DNA from 2 places in the Vreelandella halophytica genome. Region 1 is predicted to be linked to the other one. Evidence: predicted binding sites of a transcription regulator. Region 1 holds the regulator's gene; the other holds the start of a gene.
The links. Region 1 encodes LexA, which represses DNA repair genes until DNA is damaged. Its sites were predicted from a motif close to TACTGTNTANNTANACAGTA; they were not measured.
Positions count from the first base shown of each region.

Region 2: the regulator LexA is predicted to act here: its motif matches at 7,722-7,741, upstream of ACWHXT_RS05445 (LexA family protein).

Region 1 is NZ_OZ309107.1:1,596,109-1,605,220, reverse strand. It holds gene ppsA (phosphoenolpyruvate synthase) at 1-516, opposite strand, end outside; gene ppsR (posphoenolpyruvate synthetase regulatory kinase/phosphorylase PpsR) at 808-1,641, shown strand; gene ACWHXT_RS07610 (hypoxanthine-guanine phosphoribosyltransferase) at 1,655-2,233, opposite strand; gene nagZ (beta-N-acetylhexosaminidase) at 2,333-3,343, opposite strand; gene ACWHXT_RS07600 (L,D-transpeptidase family protein) at 3,409-3,936, opposite strand; gene ACWHXT_RS07595 (TetR/AcrR family transcriptional regulator) at 3,914-4,591, opposite strand; gene lexA (transcriptional repressor LexA) at 4,811-5,485, shown strand; gene purU (formyltetrahydrofolate deformylase) at 5,550-6,404, opposite strand; gene ACWHXT_RS07580 (ribonuclease J) at 6,671-8,245, shown strand; gene moaE (molybdopterin synthase catalytic subunit MoaE) at 8,250-8,711, opposite strand; gene moaC (cyclic pyranopterin monophosphate synthase MoaC) at 8,712-9,112, opposite strand, start outside.
Region 2 is NZ_OZ309107.1:1,157,246-1,166,357, reverse strand. It holds gene ACWHXT_RS05485 (copper chaperone PCu(A)C) at 1-300, opposite strand, end outside; gene phaC (class I poly(R)-hydroxyalkanoic acid synthase) at 484-2,331, opposite strand; gene ACWHXT_RS05475 (phasin family protein) at 2,438-2,917, opposite strand; gene ACWHXT_RS05470 (hypothetical protein) at 3,183-3,551, opposite strand; gene aroC (chorismate synthase) at 3,670-4,755, opposite strand; gene prmB (50S ribosomal protein L3 N(5)-glutamine methyltransferase) at 4,768-5,727, opposite strand; gene ACWHXT_RS05455 (Smr/MutS family protein) at 5,925-6,494, shown strand; gene ACWHXT_RS05450 (alpha/beta fold hydrolase) at 6,561-7,448, opposite strand; gene ACWHXT_RS05445 (LexA family protein) at 7,764-8,207, shown strand; gene ACWHXT_RS05440 (Y-family DNA polymerase) at 8,204-9,112, shown strand, end outside.

The DNA of each region.
Region 1 (9,112 bases):
CACGCGATAGGAAATCGCCCGGTCGTTGAATAACGAGGCAAACACCTCGTGCACGGCGCGCTTGACGTTGTCAAAGCCTTCGATGTTGAGGAAGGTTTCCTGCTGGCCGGCAAAGGAGGCATCCGGCAGGTCTTCGGCGGTGGCGGAGCTTCGTACGGCGGCTTTCAGGTTGGGGTGGCGCTGTTGCAGGTCGGCGTAGGCATCTGCCAGGGCGCGCTCGAAAGCGGGCGGTAAGGGCGTATCGATAATCCACTGGCGGATGGTGCTGCCCGCTTGTGCAAGCGCCTTGACGTCGTCGACGTCCAAACGCGTCAGCAGCGCGTTGATCCGGTCGTTGAGGCCCTCGAAAGCGAGAAATTCGCGGTAGGCGTGAGCGGTGGTGGCAAAGCCGCCGGGCACGGTGACACCGGCGCCCGCAAGGTTGGAGATCATTTCACCGAGCGAGGCGTTCTTGCCGCCTACTCGCTCGACGTCGTTCATGCCCAGTTGATCGAACCACACAATGTACTCTTGCACGCAACACCCCTTTTAATCATCGACCGCGGGTTGAACCACCCGACCGGGTCTCGCCAGACCGGGGCTCGCCAGATCGGGTCGGTCAATTTCATTGAGCGTGTCACCCTATCACCGCCCCCTCGTATTCGCCATTAGTCTAACCGCGAAGTCAGTGAAGGTTTTTTACAACACGGCGAGAATTAAGGCGCTTTCTGTAGTCGCCCGCTCCATAGCGGCCTGGCCCGTTGTGCTTGCGACACCCAACGGTGAGAATAGCGCTTCACGCATCGAGGTGATCAACGGGAGAAAAGCATGAAGCGTACGGCATTTTTTATTTCCGACGGAACGGGGATCACCGCCGAGAGTTTGGGACGTAGCCTTTTGGCACAATTCAGCGGCGTCGAGATCACGATGCTCACCAAGCCCTATATCGACTCGGTCGAAAAAGCCCAGGCGCTCGCCAATATCATCGACGCCACCGCCAACCGCGACGGCCAGCGCCCGATCATCATCGACACCATCGTCGATCAGGAAATTCGCGACGTCATTCGCCAGGCCCAGGGCTTCAAAGTGGATGTGTTTTCGACCTTTTTGGCGCCGCTGGAGCAAGAGCTCGAGACCCACTCTTCGTATAGTGTCGGGCGAACCCACGCCATTGGTAGCGACGATGTCTACATGGATCGCATCCACTCGGTGCATTTTGCCCTCGACAACGACGACGGCGCGCGCACCCACCAGTACGATCAGGCAGACGTCATTCTGGTCGGCGTTTCGCGCTGCGGCAAAACGCCAACGTCGCTTTATCTTGCGCTGCAGTTCGGCATCCGCGCGGCCAACTACCCGATCACCGAAGACGATCTCGACGAGGACGGCAGTTTGAAACTGCCCAGGGTGCTCGCCCCGCACCGCCACAAGCTCTTCGGGCTGACCATCGACCCGCGAAGGCTTTCGGCCATTCGCAACGAGCGCCGTCCCAACAGCCGTTACAGCTCGATCGACCAATGCGTGCAGGAAGTCGAGCAGGCAAGCGCGCTTTACCGCACGCTTGGCATTCCGTTCATCGATACCACCCGCTTCTCGATCGAGGAGATCTCCACGCGCATGATCGCCGAAACCGGGCTAACGCGGCGTTTTTCGCCCCGCTAAAGAGGGGTAAGGCTTACAGCCCCTTGGGCGCGAAGATACCAGGGGCGTTGCGCCAGTAACCCTTGTAGTCCATGCCGAAACCGAACACGTAACGATCCGCCACTTCCAGGCCGCAGTAGTCGGCCTTGAGCCCCGGCACCGCCTTGCGGTCGTGCTGTTTATCGACCAGCACGGCGGTAGTGACGCTCGCCGCCTGGGCCTGTTGGCAGTAGTCCAGAATTGCCGCCAGGGTCGAGCCTTCGTCGAGGATGTCGTCGATGATCACCACGTGGCGCCCGGCCATCGGCACCTCCGGCGAGACCCGCCAGAAAAGCTCGCCGCCGCGCAGTTCGTTGCGGTAGCGCGTAGCGTGCAGGTAGTCGACTTCCAGCGGAAAGCCCAGCCGGGTCAGCAGATGACCGGTGGTGATCAGCCCGCCGTTCATCACGCAATAAAACACCGGCAGCTTGTCACCCAAATCCCGTGTGATGGCTTCGGCCATGTGATCGAGAGCTTCCTCGACCTGCGCCTGGGTGATCAGGCAGTCGGCGTTATCCATCAGCTCGCGCATTGAATCCAGGGATTCAAGGGCTTCTTTATCGAGTTTGTTCATCGAAGGGCTCCGGTATCAAGCGATCAAGGTTTAAAAAATAAAAGCGCCGGCGATACATCGGCGCTTCGAACGAGAAAAAGGTGTTTAAGGCGGCGCGGGCTAGTCGGCCAGCTCGCTCAGGCGTGCATTGGCGCGGCGCCAGCGCTTGAGCGCGGGCAACGCCGCGAGATCCGGCCGGGCGCGGGCGTAGCGAAGCTTGCCGGCGCGTTTGCTCTCGAGCCCCTGACAATGGGCGACCACCTCGAGCGCGGCGCCACGATCATTACATACCAGCAGCATGTCGCAGCCGGCAGCCAGCGCGGCGCGGGCGCGCTCCACCGGCCCGCCGGCCACGTGGGCACCGGCCATGGTCAAATCGTCGGAGAAGATCGCCCCCTTGAAGCCCAGTGACTCTCTGAGCATTCCGAGCCAGTTCGGCGAGAAGCCCGCCGGGCGCTGATCGAAAGCGCTAAAGACCACATGGGCGGGCATGACGCCGTCGAGCTGGGCGGCAAGGCGGGTGAAAGGCACCAGATCCCGCGCCTTGAGCTCGCTTAGCGGGCGCGGGTCGTCGGCAAAGCTATGATGGGTGTCGGCTTCGATGCCGCCGTGGCCGGGAAAGTGTTTGCCTACCGCGGCCATACCCGCTTCGTGCAGGCCCTGAATGAAGCGTCCGCCGAGCTCGGCGACGTGCTCGGGGTCCTGACTGAAGCTTCGATCGCCGATCACGCTGGAAACCCCGCTTTCGACATCGAGCACCGGGGCGAAGCTAATATCGAGCCCGCAGGCCGCCATCTCCATGCCCAGCAGCCAGCCGGCATCGATGGCCAGCTGTATCCCGGCATCCGCGTCTTGGGCGTAGACCTCACCAATGCGCGCCATCGCGGGAAGCCGCGTAACGCCTTTTTTGATGCGCTGAACGCGCCCGCCTTCCTGGTCGATGCCCAGCAGCAGATCGGGCCTTAGCCGGCGAATGCTTTGGCAAAGCGCGCTGACCTGCTCGGCACTTTCTACGTTGCGCGCAAACAAAATGACCCCGCCCACGGCGGGGTCGGCCAACAAGGCTTTTTCAGCTTGCGTGATAGCGGGCCCTTCGAGGTCGAGCATGACCGGGCCTGGCGGTTGCGTCATCGGCTTGCATCCAATAAAACGGCCGCCAATTCTAGTCGATCGGCGGCCTTAAACAAAATCCGGGGTTAAAGCCCCGCGGCGTTGAGCCACACCGGGGTGCCTGGGGCTGCGAAAGCGAACACCGCGAGCAAATCGTCATTGCGCAGGCGAATGCAGCCGTGGGAGGCGGCGATACCCATGGGCTGGTCTGGCGGCGTGCCGTGCAGATAGATATAGCGGCGCTGGGAGTCGGTCTGGCCTGCGCGGTTAACGCCGCGCTCGAGCCCGCAAAGCCAGAGAATACGCGTCAGAATCCAGTCGCGCTGGGGATTCTGCGCGCCCAGCGCCGGGGTAAAGACTTCGCCGGTGAAGCGCCGCCCGCGAAATACCGCATTTTCCGGCAGGCCTTCGCCAATCGCGGCGCGCACGTAGTGCCAGCCACGGGGCGTCTGACCACTGCCCTCGTTTTGCCCTACGCCGTTTTCACCGGTCGAAACGGCGCACTCGTGTACCACCGCTTGGCCCTGCCAGCAGCGCAGGCGCTGGGTGGCGAGGTCGACTTCGACCCAAGGGCCATCGACGGGAGGAAGCTCAGCCAGATTGGGCGTCAGCATACGCAGGCTCCTCCAAAGCGGGGGGAAGCGGCGCGTTCATGGCGGAAACCACCACCGGGCGTAGCCGCCGGACAAGATCGCGCACCGAAACCTGCTCGTTGTACTCCTTGGCGGCAATATCGCGCAGCGCATCGAGCCCGGAAAGCGTGAAGATCACCGTGCCCAGCATGAAGTGCAGCCGCCAGAAGCGTTCCGCGTCGGGAAGCTCCGGCGTTGCCCGACGAACGAGCTCGACGAAACGGGTGAACACATCGCCGTACTGCTGCTGAATATAGCGGCGCAGATGCCCCTGGGCCTGGCTATAGGCCAAACCCAAAAGGCGCATGAAAACCTTGAGGCTATTGCGCTCGGCGGGCACCGTCAGCACCGTGGTCGCCATGGCCTCGAGCAGCACTTCGAGGGGAATGTCCTCCTCGCCGTAGCGCTCGTGCAGCGCGTCCAGGGCTTCGTGAAAGCGCTGGCTGAAAGGATCGAGATAGCGCGCGAATACGGCCTGAATCAGCGCTTTCTTGGAACCGAAGTGGTAGTTCACGGCGGCCAGATTCACCCGTGCCTTGCTGGTGATATTACGAAGCGAGGTCTCGGCAAAGCCGCGTTCAGCGAACAGCACCTCCGCAGTATCCAGGATACGCGTGACCGTATCAGATTGCGCCATGGCGCCCTCCAGAAAAACGAGTGTTTAAAACATCGCAAAATAGTAGGCCATTAACGCGCCAGTCTCAATCGCCAGAAAGGGTGAACTCCCTCACTCGATGCTCGAACGGCTTTATAATCCGTGGCTTGAGTCATATACTGGACAGAGGAACATACTGTATACTTAAACACATATATATCGAGTCACCTTTTTAGTTACCCTTTTACGCTGGAGTCAGACATGTCCCGTCCTCTTACAGTACGTCAACAGCACGTTTTTGACTTTATCGTTAAAACCATGAATGAGCTTGGCTACCCGCCCACCCGGGCCGAGATCGCCAAGGCTTTGGGCTTTCGCTCACCCAACGCGGCGGAAGAACACCTTCGCGCCCTCGAGCGCAAAGGCGCGATTCGTATCATTCGCCACACTTCCCGGGGTATTCGCCTACCCAACCAGGAAGGCACCGAAACCAGTGAGCCGGCGCCGGCTGCCAACGAAAGCGGCGAAACGCCGGCAAACGGCTTGCCCATCATTGGCGAAGTCGCTGCGGGCAACCCGATTCTGGCCGCCGAGCACATCGACCGCTACTGCCCGCTTCCGGCGGACTACTTCACGCCCAAGGCGGACTACCTGCTGCGCGTGCGCGGGCTTTCGATGAAAGATATCGGCATTCTGGAAGGCGACCTGCTCGCCGTGCACCGCACCGAGCGGGTACGCGACGGCCAGATCGTGGTGGCACGCCTTGAAGACGAAGTCACCGTCAAACGCTTCAAGCGCGACGGCCATCAGGTAACGCTACTGGCTGAAAACAGCGACTTCGACCCGATCGAAATCGACCTGCGCACCCAGCAGCTCGATATCGAAGGTGTGGGCGTAGGCGTGATTCGCGGCGGCAGCGGCCAAGCGCTCGGCTAAGCCACTCGCCTGTTTGAACGTCGTATAAAAAGCGGGGGGCACTCATCAGTGCCCCCCGCTTTTTTTAGTTAAAGACGACGGTCTTGTTGCCGTCGATCAGCACCCGGTCTTCCAGATGCCAGCGAATCCCCCTCGCCAGCACCGATTTTTCCACGTCGCGGCCAAAGCGCACCAGATCCGTCGGGGTATGGCAGTGGCTAACCCGATGAATGTCCTGCTCGATGATCGGGCCGGCATCCAGCTCCTCGGTCACGTAGTGGCAGGTCGCACCGATCAGCTTAACGCCCCGCGCGTAAGCCTGGTGGTAAGGCTTGGCACCGGCAAACGAGGGCAAAAAGCTGTGATGGATGTTGATGACCTGGCCCGCGTAGCGGCTACAAAGCGCCGGCGGCAGAATCTGCATGTAGCGCGCCAGCACGATGCAGTCCGCCTCGAGCGCCTCGATTTGCGCCTGTACCGCATCGAACGAGGCCTGCTTGTCGCCTGGGTCGACCGCAATGTGAAAGTAAGGAATCTGGTACCACTCACTCAGCGCGCGCATATCCGGGTGGTTGGAGATGATCCCCACGATGTTGCAGTCGAGCTCGCCGGCCTGCCAGCGGTAAAGCAGGTCGACCAGGCAGTGGGACTCTTTTGAGACCATGATCACCACGTTGCGCCGCTTTTGCGTATCCACCAGCGCCCACTGCATGTCGAAGGCGCTGGCGATCGGCGAGAACGCCTCTTCGAGCGCCTCGGCGGTCATACCGATGGAATCGGCAAGAATCTCGTAACGCATGAAAAACCGGCCCGTTTGCAGATCCGAATGCTGGCTTGCCTCGGTGATGGAGCCGCCATGCTGGGCGATGAAGCTGGAGACACGCGCCACAATGCCCACTTGGTCCGGGCAGGAAACCACTAAACGGTAGTAATGCGACATAAATACACTCAATATAAACACGATTTTAAAAATGCCAGGCCTTGTCCGCCATGAAGGGGGTCGTGGCGCTGAGCAAGGGCGCTAGTGTAGCGCAAGCGGGCCTGGCTGGCATCGCCATGATTGTTAGCCGCCCCCGCCTTACCGTATAGTTAAAGCCTTACTTTTCAGGCTGTTCATAATCAATGGATCCATCTCGCGTTCAACTTCGTCCCCGCCGCCGTCCACCCTTGCGCATACTGCCGCTTGGCGGCTGTGGTGAAATAGGAATGAACCTGACGCTTTATGGTTATGACGGTCACTGGATCGCCATTGATTGCGGCATGATGATTCGCCAGGATCTGCCCAGCGCCCCGCTTCAGGTGCCCAATACCCAGACCCTGGCCGAGCTCGATATCACCCCCCAGGCGCTCTTCATCACCCACGGCCATGAAGACCATATCGGCGCGGTCGCCTGGCTTTGGCCGAAGTGGCAGTGCCCGATTTACGCCACTCCCCTGGCCGCCGGCCTTTTACGCCACAAGTTTGCCGAACACAGTTTGAGCAGCGCCGCCATTCACGTGATCGAACCCAATGAGGCGCTGGAGCAGGGCCCGTTCACGCTTCGCTATCTGTTGATGACGCACTCGATTCCCGAAAGCTGCGCCATCATGATGCTGGCCGGGGGCTACCGGGTCCTTCACACCGGCGACTGGAAACTCGACCCCGCGCCGCTGATCGGCCCAAGCGTCAATCCCGCCCACTTTCAGGCACTGGCACCGCTGGACCTCGTCGTCGGCGACTCGACCAACGCCCCGCTCCCCGGCACCGCGGGCAGCGAAGGCGATGTCGCAAAAGCGCTCACCCGAACGCTAAAGGCGTGCAAGGGCCGCGTCGTGGTCTCCTGCTTTGCCAGCAACCTGGCGCGCGTGTGGGCGATTGGCCAGGCGGCGGCGCAGAGTGGACGGCGGGTGAGCCTGATGGGCCGCTCCATGGAGCGTATGGTGGGTGTCGCCCGTGGGCTTGGCTATCTGGACGACTTCCCGGCGCTGGTCCCGCCCCAGGATTTGGGCTACCTGCCGCCGGATGAAGTCGTCGTGATCGCCACGGGCAGCCAGGGCGAGCCCCGCGCAGCACTGCAGCGCCTGGCCCAGGGGCGTCACCCCTTCATGGACCTGGAAGCGGGCGATAACGTGATTTTCTCCGCCAAGGCCATTCCCGGCAACGAACGCCCGATTGCCCAGCTCAAACGCCGCTTTACCCAACTGGGCGTGACGCTTTTTGACGAAACCAATCACCCGGAACTCCACGCCACCGGCCACCCGGCCCAGCAAGAGCTCAAAACGCTCTATCGCTGGATAAGGCCCAAGGCGCTGCTGCCAGTTCACGGCGAAGCGGTCCATCAAAAGGCCCACCAGGCGCTGGCCGAAGAGCTCGGTATCAAGGCGCCACTCGCCCCGGTCAACGGCGATATGCTGGCAATGGACAACGAAGGCATTCGGGTCGAGGCGCGCTACCCGCAGCTACCCCACGTGGTGGATCAAAACAGCGTGACGCCTCACCCAGGCCTTGGGGCAGAGTCGAACAGCGCCCGGCGCGGCACGCTGTTTTTGGCGCTGCCGGTATGCGCCACCGATACGGGCTGGCAGCGTATCGGCCGCTTGATGCTCGACGCGAGCGGGGCAAGCCCCATCGATGAAGAGAGCTTTAGCGACTGGCTCGACGAGCGCCTCGATGAAATACACGCCGACACCCTGGCCGAGCTTCGCGAGGCGCTTACCCCCGGCATGGTTCACTGGCTGGGGGAACACTGCCAGCACATGCCGGAAGTCCATTTGCAAATCATGGCGACCGAGGCGCCTTGACGCCTCACCAGCGCGCCGCGTCCTGCTGGTCGCTTGCGCGCTCCTTCACCCAGTAATCGCCCTGGGTGGAATGCTCCTTTTTCCAGAAAGGCGCGCGGGTCTTTAAAATATCCATGATGAAATCGCAGGCGCTGAACGCGTCTCGCCGGTGGGCACTGGCCACCAGCACCCGCACGATCGGGTCCCCTGGGTGCAGTTGCCCTACCCGGTGGATGATCACCACCTTCTGCAGCGCCCAGCGTGACAACGCCTCTTCGCCAATCTGGTAAAGCGCGCGCTCGGTCATTCCCGGGTAGTGTTCAAGGGTCAGCCCGGTCACCTCGGGGGTTTCGTTGAAATCACGCACCAACCCGGTAAAGGTCACTACGGCGCCGATGTCAAAGCGGTTTTCAAGCGTCGCGGTATAGCCCTCGTCGAGGCTAAACGCCGCCTCCTGTATGGCCACACTGATCAATGAGTCGCTCATTCAGCCCCCGGTCACCGGTGGAAAAAAGGCTATCTCGTCACCGTCGGTGATCGGCGCGGTGTCGTTGGCCATGACCTGATTGATGGCGCACAGCGTACGCTGCTCCTTCAATACGCTAAAACGCGTATCCTTCTCGGCCAGCACCGTTTTGAGCCCGGCTACATCGCGGCTTTCAAGCGCATCGAGGGAGAACGACACCTCGCTATGCCCGACCCGCTCACGAAGCTCGGCCAGGAACTTGACCCGCACGCAGGGCGATACCGTACAGCGCTCACCGACGCTGACCTCCCCGGGCGTGCCTTCTCCGGTTACGATCGGCGCCGCGCTACGTTGATAATCGCCGCGTACGCCGCCGCGCTTGCTCTCGAGCTGAATCGCGTCGATGCGCATCTCCTTGTCGA
Region 2 (9,112 bases), 440 kb from region 1:
TGGCGCGATCTCGATATCTTCGATGGCGTGCATGTGCGCCATGCCGTCGTGCTCGGTGCTTTCGTGCATCTCGACCTTTTCAAAGGCATCGCTTTCGGCGCCGATGAGCGTAATGGCGGTGTCGCCGTCGTTGGCGATGTCAAAGTAGCCAGCACCGGGCGTATCCCCCGGCACCAGGCTCAGGCGTGGGTTGGACACATTGATAGTGCTTGCCTGAGCGCTGACCGCTCCCAGCAAAACGGCGGCGCCCAGCAGGACGGGAACGACGCTCCGCTGTACGAATTTGAGTGTATCGAGCATGCATGATCTCCTGAGCAAGCGTTCGGCTTGAGTCAGCGGCGTTTAAGCGCGGTGCCGCAAACACTCATTATACGCTATTACCCTACGCCCTTTAGAAGCGCCGCCCTCCCGATGCGACAATTTGCCTGAGCGCGCGAGCCTAAAAAAGCCCGGTGCGCCGTGCTTTATAGTGCGTGGCGCTGATCACTCTACATCCGGCGTCTCGCCAAGCACCTCGGGAATGGATTGGCGTACGTAGCGCCCGGGGGCAGGTTCGACCACGCTCAGCCCACCCTCTCCCGGTACGCGCGCGGCCACCTTTTTTTGTGCATCGGCATAGCCATTTTGGGTCATCCACGCCTGCCAGTGCGGCCACCAGGAACCCTCGTGGTGCTGGGCGCCCTCGAGCCAGGCCTCGGGCTCAGCAGGCAAGGTATCGTTGGTCCAGTAGCCGTACTTGTTCTTGTGCGGCGGGTTCACGATGCCGGCAATATGGCCAGAGCCGCCCAGCACGAAGGTGACCGGCCCCTTGGGCAAAAGCGCCCCATGGTAGGTACTGTTCCACTTGGCGATGTGATCCTCTTTGGCGGAGACGAAATAGCTCGGCGTGGAGACCTTGCGAAGGTCGATCTTCACGCCATCGAGTTCGATGCCGCCGGGCTCGACCAGGCGGTTTTCCAGATACATGTGGCGCAAATACCAGCCGTGGGTCGCGGCGGGCAGGTTGGTGCCGTCGGTGTTCCAGTAAAGCAGGTCGAACGCAGCGGGTACGTCGCCCTTCAAGTAGTTGTTGATGAAAAACGACCAAAACAGATCGTTTTCCCGCAGCAAATTGAAGGTGTAGGCCATGGAGCGACCGTCCAGATACCCTTTTAACTGCATGGACTGTTCGATCCCCTGCACGACGGACTCGCTCAAGAAAACGCCGATATCCCCCGGGTCGCGAAAATCCTGCAGCGTGGCCATGTAGGTGACGGATTTCACCTTACGCCCACGGCGCGTGCTGTTGAGGTACGCCACGGTCGAGGCCGCCAGCGTGCCGCCCACGCAGTAGCTCATCAGGTTGACCGACTTCTCGCCGCAGGCTTTTTCGATCGCCTCCATCGCGCTGATCGGCCCCATCTGCATGTAATCTGCCCAGGTGACGTCGTGCTGTTCGGGGCCGGGGTTTCGCCAGGAAATCAAAAAGACGCTGTGGCCCTGGTCCACCAGCCACTTCACCAGCGAGTTGTCCTCGCGCAGATCCAGAATGTAGTACTTGTTGATCCAGGGCGGCAGGATCAAAAGCGGCGTTTTGAAAACCTGCTCCGTGGTAGGCGTGTACTGGATCAGCTGGATCAGCTCGTTTTCAAACACCACCGAGCCTGGCGTGACGGCGATGTTGTCGCCGATACCGAATGCCTGGCGGTCGGTCATGCGTACGTTGATGCCCTCGGCGGAGTTGGCCAGGTCCTCGCGCAGGCGGGTCAGCCCGTCTACCAGGTTTTGCCCTTTGGTTTCCATCGTGCGCCGCACGACTTCCGGGTTGGTGGAAATAAAGTTGGAAGGCGACATGGCGCTGACCAGCTGGCGGGCGTAAAAGGTGAGGTGACGCTTGCTCGTTCCTTCGAGCCCGTCCAGCTTGCCGATCAGCTCGTCCACGGTTTGCGAAAAGAGCAGGTACTGCTGCATCAGGGAAAGATAGAACGGCTCGCTGGTCCAGGCGTCGTCCTTGAAGCGGCGATCCCCCTGAGCGGGTTTGATCAGTGGCGTCACCGTCTCGCCGGCAAGGCTGCGCATACCCTGCTGCCATAAAAGCCACTGATCCTGCATTAGCCGCGCCTGGGTTTCCCACAAAAGGGTCGGGTCGCCCATCAGCGACTGGGCGGCCGCCTCGAAGCTCTGACGCATATCGCCGTAAACGGAATCGGCGGCTTCGCTGGGCGCCATCTTGCCAAGCAGTTCTTCCATCAGAGCCTGGTACTGCTCGCCCACTTCCTCCAGCACGCTTTTCCAGGCGGCCATTTCGGCCTGGCTCAGACCTTGCGGCGCCGTGTTCCACGCTGACTGCATACGTTGCCTCCCTGCGCTTCGGCGACGCGCTGTTGCCGAGGCGCTTTTACCTCTTTACCCAACGGCTAAAAAAGACGGCGCCCGAAGGCGCCGTGAGCATTACCGATTACTTCTTGCGAGTAGATTCGCTGCTGGCCTGGCCGCTGGGGTCGCCACCCTTGGCGACGTTGCTCGCCTGCTCGTTCATTTTGCGCCCGGCTTCGTTTGCCTGCTCGCGCATTTGGCTGCCGGCGGCGTTGACCTGCTCGCCCATCTGGCGGCCAGCATCGCTGAAGAGCTTCTCCATTTCGGACTTGAACGTCATGCTCATTTCGCCCATGGCGCGCGCGTCTTCCTGCATCTGCTCGGAAAGCTCTTTCATCATCTCGGCCTGCTGGGCGCCGAAGTCGCGCATGCTCTCGGCATCGCTTACGTCGGTTGCGCGGCGCACGCGATCAGAGCCCATCTGAGAGTAGCGCTGCATCGCTTCGAGCTGGTAGTGGGTCAGCTTCTGCATGTTGTCGAGCATCAGCGAGTTCATTTTACGCATCGGCTCGAACATCTGGCGGGTCTGACTGTTGAAGGCATCAAACATTTTGTCCTGCATGGTCCTGGCTCCTTTCAAGGCAATGAGGTCACATCAATGTATGTAGAGAGGTTCTACATCGCTTTTTTTATACACGTTATGCTGCGCGAAGAGAGGCTTGCATACTCGTTGACCCATCGCCCAGCAAGCGCCGTTCCATAAGGCCTGATACCGTCCAAACATCCGCTTTTGAAAAGACGGCACGTCTCTTTTGTACCCCGAAACCACCCTTCGGCGCTACCAAAAGCGTAGTGACTGGCGCCACGTTTGGCAACGCCGTTCCGAATTACTCTTTGCCACGCGAGCGGGACGAGGCGCTGGCGCGCGGCTTTTGCTCCTTGCCCTGCGCTTGCGTCTGCTCGGCGTCATCCTTGGCCGGCTCACCGCCGGCGGCACTGCCCGCCTGCTTGAGCATGTCCAGCATCATCTGCTGGTAGGTGCCAAAGTGGGCAAGCCCCTGGGAGAGCCCTTGCTGCATCATGGGTTGTTGCAGGAAAGGACGCATCAGGCTCATCGGGTCGTAGCCTTCCACCCCGGACTCCATCTGGCGCTGAATGCTGTCGAGCAAATGCTGCTGAAAAGCTTCCACATCCGGCAGGCCCAGCGACTGGCGAAACTCCTCCGGCGTAAGGTCGAACTCAACGTTGATTTTCATGGACGGCTCCCTTTGCTCGTATGACGCGCTGTTGTTATACGGTGGTGAAGAGGATGGCGGTGGCAAGCGATGCTTGCGCTGCGTTCAAGTGTAGCAGCGCAAACGTCGACAAACTTTGTCAGCTCAAGCGGGGCGTGGTCACGCTGACATCACCGTTCTGGCCACGGTGTCTTAGCAGGTGATCCAGCAGCGTGATCGCCATCATCGCTTCCCCAATGGGCGTGGCACGAATACCGACACAGGGGTCGTGACGCCCCTTGGTGATCACCTCGACCGGCTCGCCGTGAACATCGATCGAGCGCCCGGGCGTGGTGATACTCGAGGTCGGCTTGAGCGCGATGCGGGCAATGATCGGCTGGCCGCTCGAAATACCGCCCAGGATGCCGCCGGCCTGGTTGGAGAGAAAACCTTCCGGGGTCAACTCGTCGCGGTGTTGGCTTCCGCGCTGAGCCACGCTTTGAAAACCCGCGCCAACCTCGACGCCTTTCACGGCGTTGATACTCATCAGCCCATGGGCAAGCTCCGCGTCCAGCCGGTCGAACACCGGCTCGCCAAGGCCGACCGGCACGCCCTCCGCGACCAGGGTAATCTCCGCGCCGATGGAGTCCTGGTCGCGCCGCAGTTGGTCCATGAATGCCTCGAGCTCGGCCACGCGCGCGGCGTCCGGGCAGAAAAAGGCGTTTTGCTCCACCGCCTCCCAGCCTTTGAACTCGATCTTGAGCGGGCCTAGCTGGCTCATGTAGCCGCGCACCTGAATGCCCTGGGCGGCCAACACCTTTTTGGCGATGGCGCCGGCGGCGACGCGCATGGCGGTTTCCCGGGCGCTGGAGCGCCCGCCGCCACGGTAGTCACGGTGGCCGTACTTGTGATGGTAGGTGTAATCCGCGTGGGCGGGACGAAACTGATCCTTGATCCTGGAGTAGTCTTTCGAGCGCTGGTCGGTGTTCTCGATCAAAAGCCCTATCGAGGTACCGGTGGTTTTACCCTCGAACACGCCGGAGAGAATGCGTACCTCGTCCGGCTCCTTGCGCTGGGTGGTATGGCGCGAGCTTCCCGGCCGGCGACGGTCGAGCTCGGCTTGAAGATCCTGCTCGTTGATCTCGATCCCTGGTGGGCAGCCATCCACGATGGCGCCCAGCGCCGGTCCGTGACTCTCGCCGAAGGTGGTCACGCTGAAGAGTTTGCCAAACGTATTGCCAGACATGGAGACGATTCCTTACGCAAATGACGCCGCATGGGCGTCGAGTTCAGCGGCGCTGATGGCAAAAACGCCTTGGCCGCCATGCTCGAATTCGAGCCACATGAAGCCAACCTCGGGAAAGGCCTCTTCGACGTGACGATCAGAATTACCGACTTCGACGATCAGCCAGCCGTCGTCGCTCAAGTAACCCCGTGCCTGGCGCAGAATGCGCCGCACGATATCCAGCCCGTCAGCGCCGGCGCCCAGGGCAAGCGCGGGCTCGTGGCTAAACTCCGCCGGCATGGTGGCCAGGTCCTGGGCATCGACGTAGGGCGGGTTGGAGACGATCAAATCGAAACGCTGACCTTCCAAGCCATCGAACACGTCGGACTCTACGGCGCGCACCCGGCCGCCCACGTCGTGACGGGTGATATTTTGGCGCGCCACCGCCAGCGCGTCCTGGCTGATATCGGCAAGCGTGACGTGGCAGGTGGGCAGCGTAAGCGCCGTGGCGATACCGATACAGCCGGAACCGGTGCACAGATCGAGCACGTGCTCGGGGGGCTCTTCATCGAACCAGGCGCCGAAGCCATCCAGGATCAACTCGGCAATGGGCGAGCGGGGAATCAACACGCGCTCGTCCACATCAAAAGGAAAACCTGCGAAAAACGCCTCGCCCAGCAGATACGGAAGCGGCGCACGCGTCTCGACGCGCCTGCGCACAAGCTCGATGATACGCTGGCGCTCGATGGGCAAAAGCCGTGCGTCCTGCACACCGGGGTCGACGTTCCAGGGCAGGTGCAGCGCCCCCAAACATAGCGCAACTGCTTCATCCCAGGGGGCGTCGGTGCCGTGACCGTAGTGAAGACCCGCCACGTAAAATTCGCTGGTCGCCCAGCGCAGATAATCGCGCAGCGTGATCAAGTCGCTGGTTAACGCCGACTCCGGCAGAGTAAGCGTCGAGGGAGAGGTCTCGGCATTGAGGTGCGTGGTCACAAGGGCTCCTGGCTGAGCGCGCGGCGGCGTAAAGCCTTACCGCCGCGGGGTTTTAAAAACGTCGCTTGGTAAACGCCGCTGTGTAAAAATCGTTAAATAATTGTACCTTCGACGCCGCCCGGTTCACAGCGCCGTTAGGGCCGCTATACTGTGCGTTTTCAAGCCACTTTTCACCCCGCTATTTTTGTGAGCCCCCCATGTCGCGACGCCGCCACTCGCCCAACGATGAAGATATCAGCGCCTTTCGCCAGGCGCTTCAGGAGGCGGGCGTGCGGCGCCTCATTAGCAATCAGGCGGACCCGGGCAAACCCAAGCGCGAAAAAGACGCCCAGGCCGCCCGGCGCCAGGCGGCAGTCAAAGGCGGCGATCAGACCGCGACCGGGCGCACCTCCGACGGCCGCGTAGAACCAGTGCGGCCGTCGGAATACCTGGAATTCACCATTCCCGATCTGCCCTACCGCACGTTTAGCCAGCTAAAGCGCGGCCAAACCGCTTGGCAGGCGGGGCTCGATCTGCACGGCTATACCCTGGAAGAGGCCCGCCTGGAGCTCGAGAGTTTTCTTCGCGACGCCGCTGACCAAAAACTTCACTGCGTACTGGTGGTGCACGGCAAGGCCTGGGGCGCCACGGCGGACTTCCCCGTTCTTAAAAGCCATACCAACGCCTGGCTCAGAGAATGGCCGGGGGTACTGGCATTTTGCTCCGCCGTGGAGGGTGATGGCGGCACCGGCGCGGTGTACGTACTGCTTAGAAAGCGTGGGCCGTAAACGCGGCTGACAGCCACTTCTGGTATGCGCCGCTCGAAGGTTTCACACTCCTTTCGAGCCTGCTCATCACTGCCCGTGCTTGCCGGCTTCGCGCTCGCAATATTCACCTATCACACTGGCGACCATTTCCACGGCTTCGGGCTCCAGGTGCAGGTGGTGGCCACCCGCCACTATCTGGCGCGTCAAGTGCCTCACCGCCTGGCGGGCCTTCTCCGACCAGCGCCGCGCGGCCAAAATGCCTTTGTCTCCCTCGATTAATAGGACCGGGGACTGTATACCGGCCAGCAGCGCCAGCACCTGCTCCGGGGTGAAGCGCACCAGCGACGGTTTGAGCAGGCGGCTGTCGGTGCGCATCTCGATAGCGCCCTCGACGTTTGCCTGGGTGTTGCGCTCGACCACCGGGTAGATAGTGGCGCGGGTCACCGAGGTAACGCCACCGGCCACCCGGGCGGCCACCGCGCCTTCGATATCGGCGTAGCGCGGCGGCCTGGAGACCGGGCGCCGGTAAGCCAACAGCCCTTTACGTAGCTGCTCGGTGCTCTCGCGGGCCTCGGTGTTGAGCGCGCCCAGCCCGTCGATCAGCAGAAGTTTCTCTACCCGCTCGGGGAGGGCGGCGGCCAACACGCAGCTCACCGCCGCGCCCATGGAGTGGGCCAGCAGCGTGGCGCGCTCGAGCCCGAGTTCGTCCAGGACGTCGAGCACGTCGAAGGTATAATCCCACAGGGCGTAGTCGGCGTTCGCCGGGCCGTGTGCGGAGTGGCCGTGGCCGCGAAAATCGATCGCCACGATGCGGATATCGAGGGCGCGAACCAGAAGCGGCGCCAGCCGTGTGAAGCTTGCGGCGTTGTCCAGCCAGCCGTGCAAGGCAAGCCAAGCCGGCGCGTCGGGCCGCCCCCAGGTAAGCCCCGCCAGGCGGCCACCGGCCAGTGAAAGTGGCCTTGCGGCGTCGTTCATGAGCAGTGCCTCGTCGTATTCATACGCATTTACCTTGATGACGCTTTATAGCGTAAACGTTACCATGCCAGGCCCAGCGCCTGGACCGCTTCAAGCGCCCCTTTTTTAAAAAATTCCTGCCTAATGAGTACCGTTATGAAACCTCGCCGTGATACCCGCGTTCGCAATACCGTGTTTTTTATCGCCGTGATCAGCGCCATCGTCGTGGGGCTTTGGCTCGCCCGCTGAGAAAGCGCAAACCGTGACACTTGCATTTTTCTCCTCGAAAACAAATACTGTATATACATACATTACTTTATTCTCGAGGACGTCACGATGCCGTCTCAACCCGCCCACGTTGCGACAGCCTGGCCGTTAACCTTTCAACCGCTGGCGTTTCCCGGCCTGTACGCGCGTGCCGGGTTTAGCGGCTTTCCCTCCCCCGCCCAGGATTACGAGCAGCGCACGCTGGATTTGAACACGCGGCTGATCAAGAATCCGACGCAGACGTTTTACCTGACCGCCACCGGCGACAGCATGGAGGGCTGGGGCATTTTCGATAACGACCTGCTGGTCGTGGACCGCAGCATCCAGCCGCGCCTTGGCCATATTCTGGTGGCCATGTTCGACGACGAAGTGCTGATCAAGCGCTACGCGCTGCATGGCGGCACGCCGCACCTGTGCTCTGCCCACCCGCGCTACCCGCCGCTGCCTCTGGAAGGCAGCGACTGCCAGCTTTGGGGCGTGGTGCGCGCGGTCATCCACGAGTACATGCCATGATCGGCCTGGTCGATGCCAACAACTTCTACGTTAGCTGCGAGCGCGTCTTTCAGCCCGACCTGGAGGGCCGGCCCGTCGGCGTGATGTCCAATAACGACGGCTGCATCATCGCCCGCTCGGAAGAGATGAAAGCCATGGATATCCCCATGGGCGTGCCCGCTTTCAAGCTCGAAACGCTGCGCCGCCAGGGGCGTATCCACCTGAAATCGTCCAACTACGAGCTTTACGGGGATATGTCGGGAAGGCTCTGCCAGCTCTTGCGCGACGCCTGCCCGGCGGTGGCGCCCTACTCCATCGACGAAATGTTCGTCTATCTCGACGGGTTGAGCCCGGCGCAGTGCCAGGCCATTGGTGAGGCGCTGCGTCGGCGCATTCGCCGCCATTTGGGGCTCCCCGTCTGCGTGGGGCTCGCCCCCACCCATACGCTTGCCAAACTGGCCAACCACTACGCCAAAAAGCGCGCCCACTACCAGGGCGTGTGCCTGCTGCACGCCGACTCCCAGGAGAGCGCCGCGCTTTTAAAGCAGACCCCGGTAAGCGCGGTGTGGGGCATTGGCCGACGGCTGGCCGAGCGGCTGGCGGTCAACCAGATCCGCACCGCCTGGGAGCTTCGCGAGTGCGACCATCACGATCTACGGCGGCGCTTTTCCGTGGTGCTGGCGCGTACTGCGCTGGAGCTTCGCGGCACGCCGTGTCTTGAAATGAACGCGGTGAACGAGCCGCGCCAGCGCATCATGACCTCGCGCTCGTTCGGCCGACCGACCGGCGTTAAAGCGGACCTTCACCACGCGCTCAGCCGCCACGCCCAGCGCAGCGCCGAGAAACTCCGTGAGCAGCGAAGCCTGGCGCGGGCGGTGATGATTTTTCTCAGCACCAATCGCCACCGCCAGGACCAGCCGCAGTAC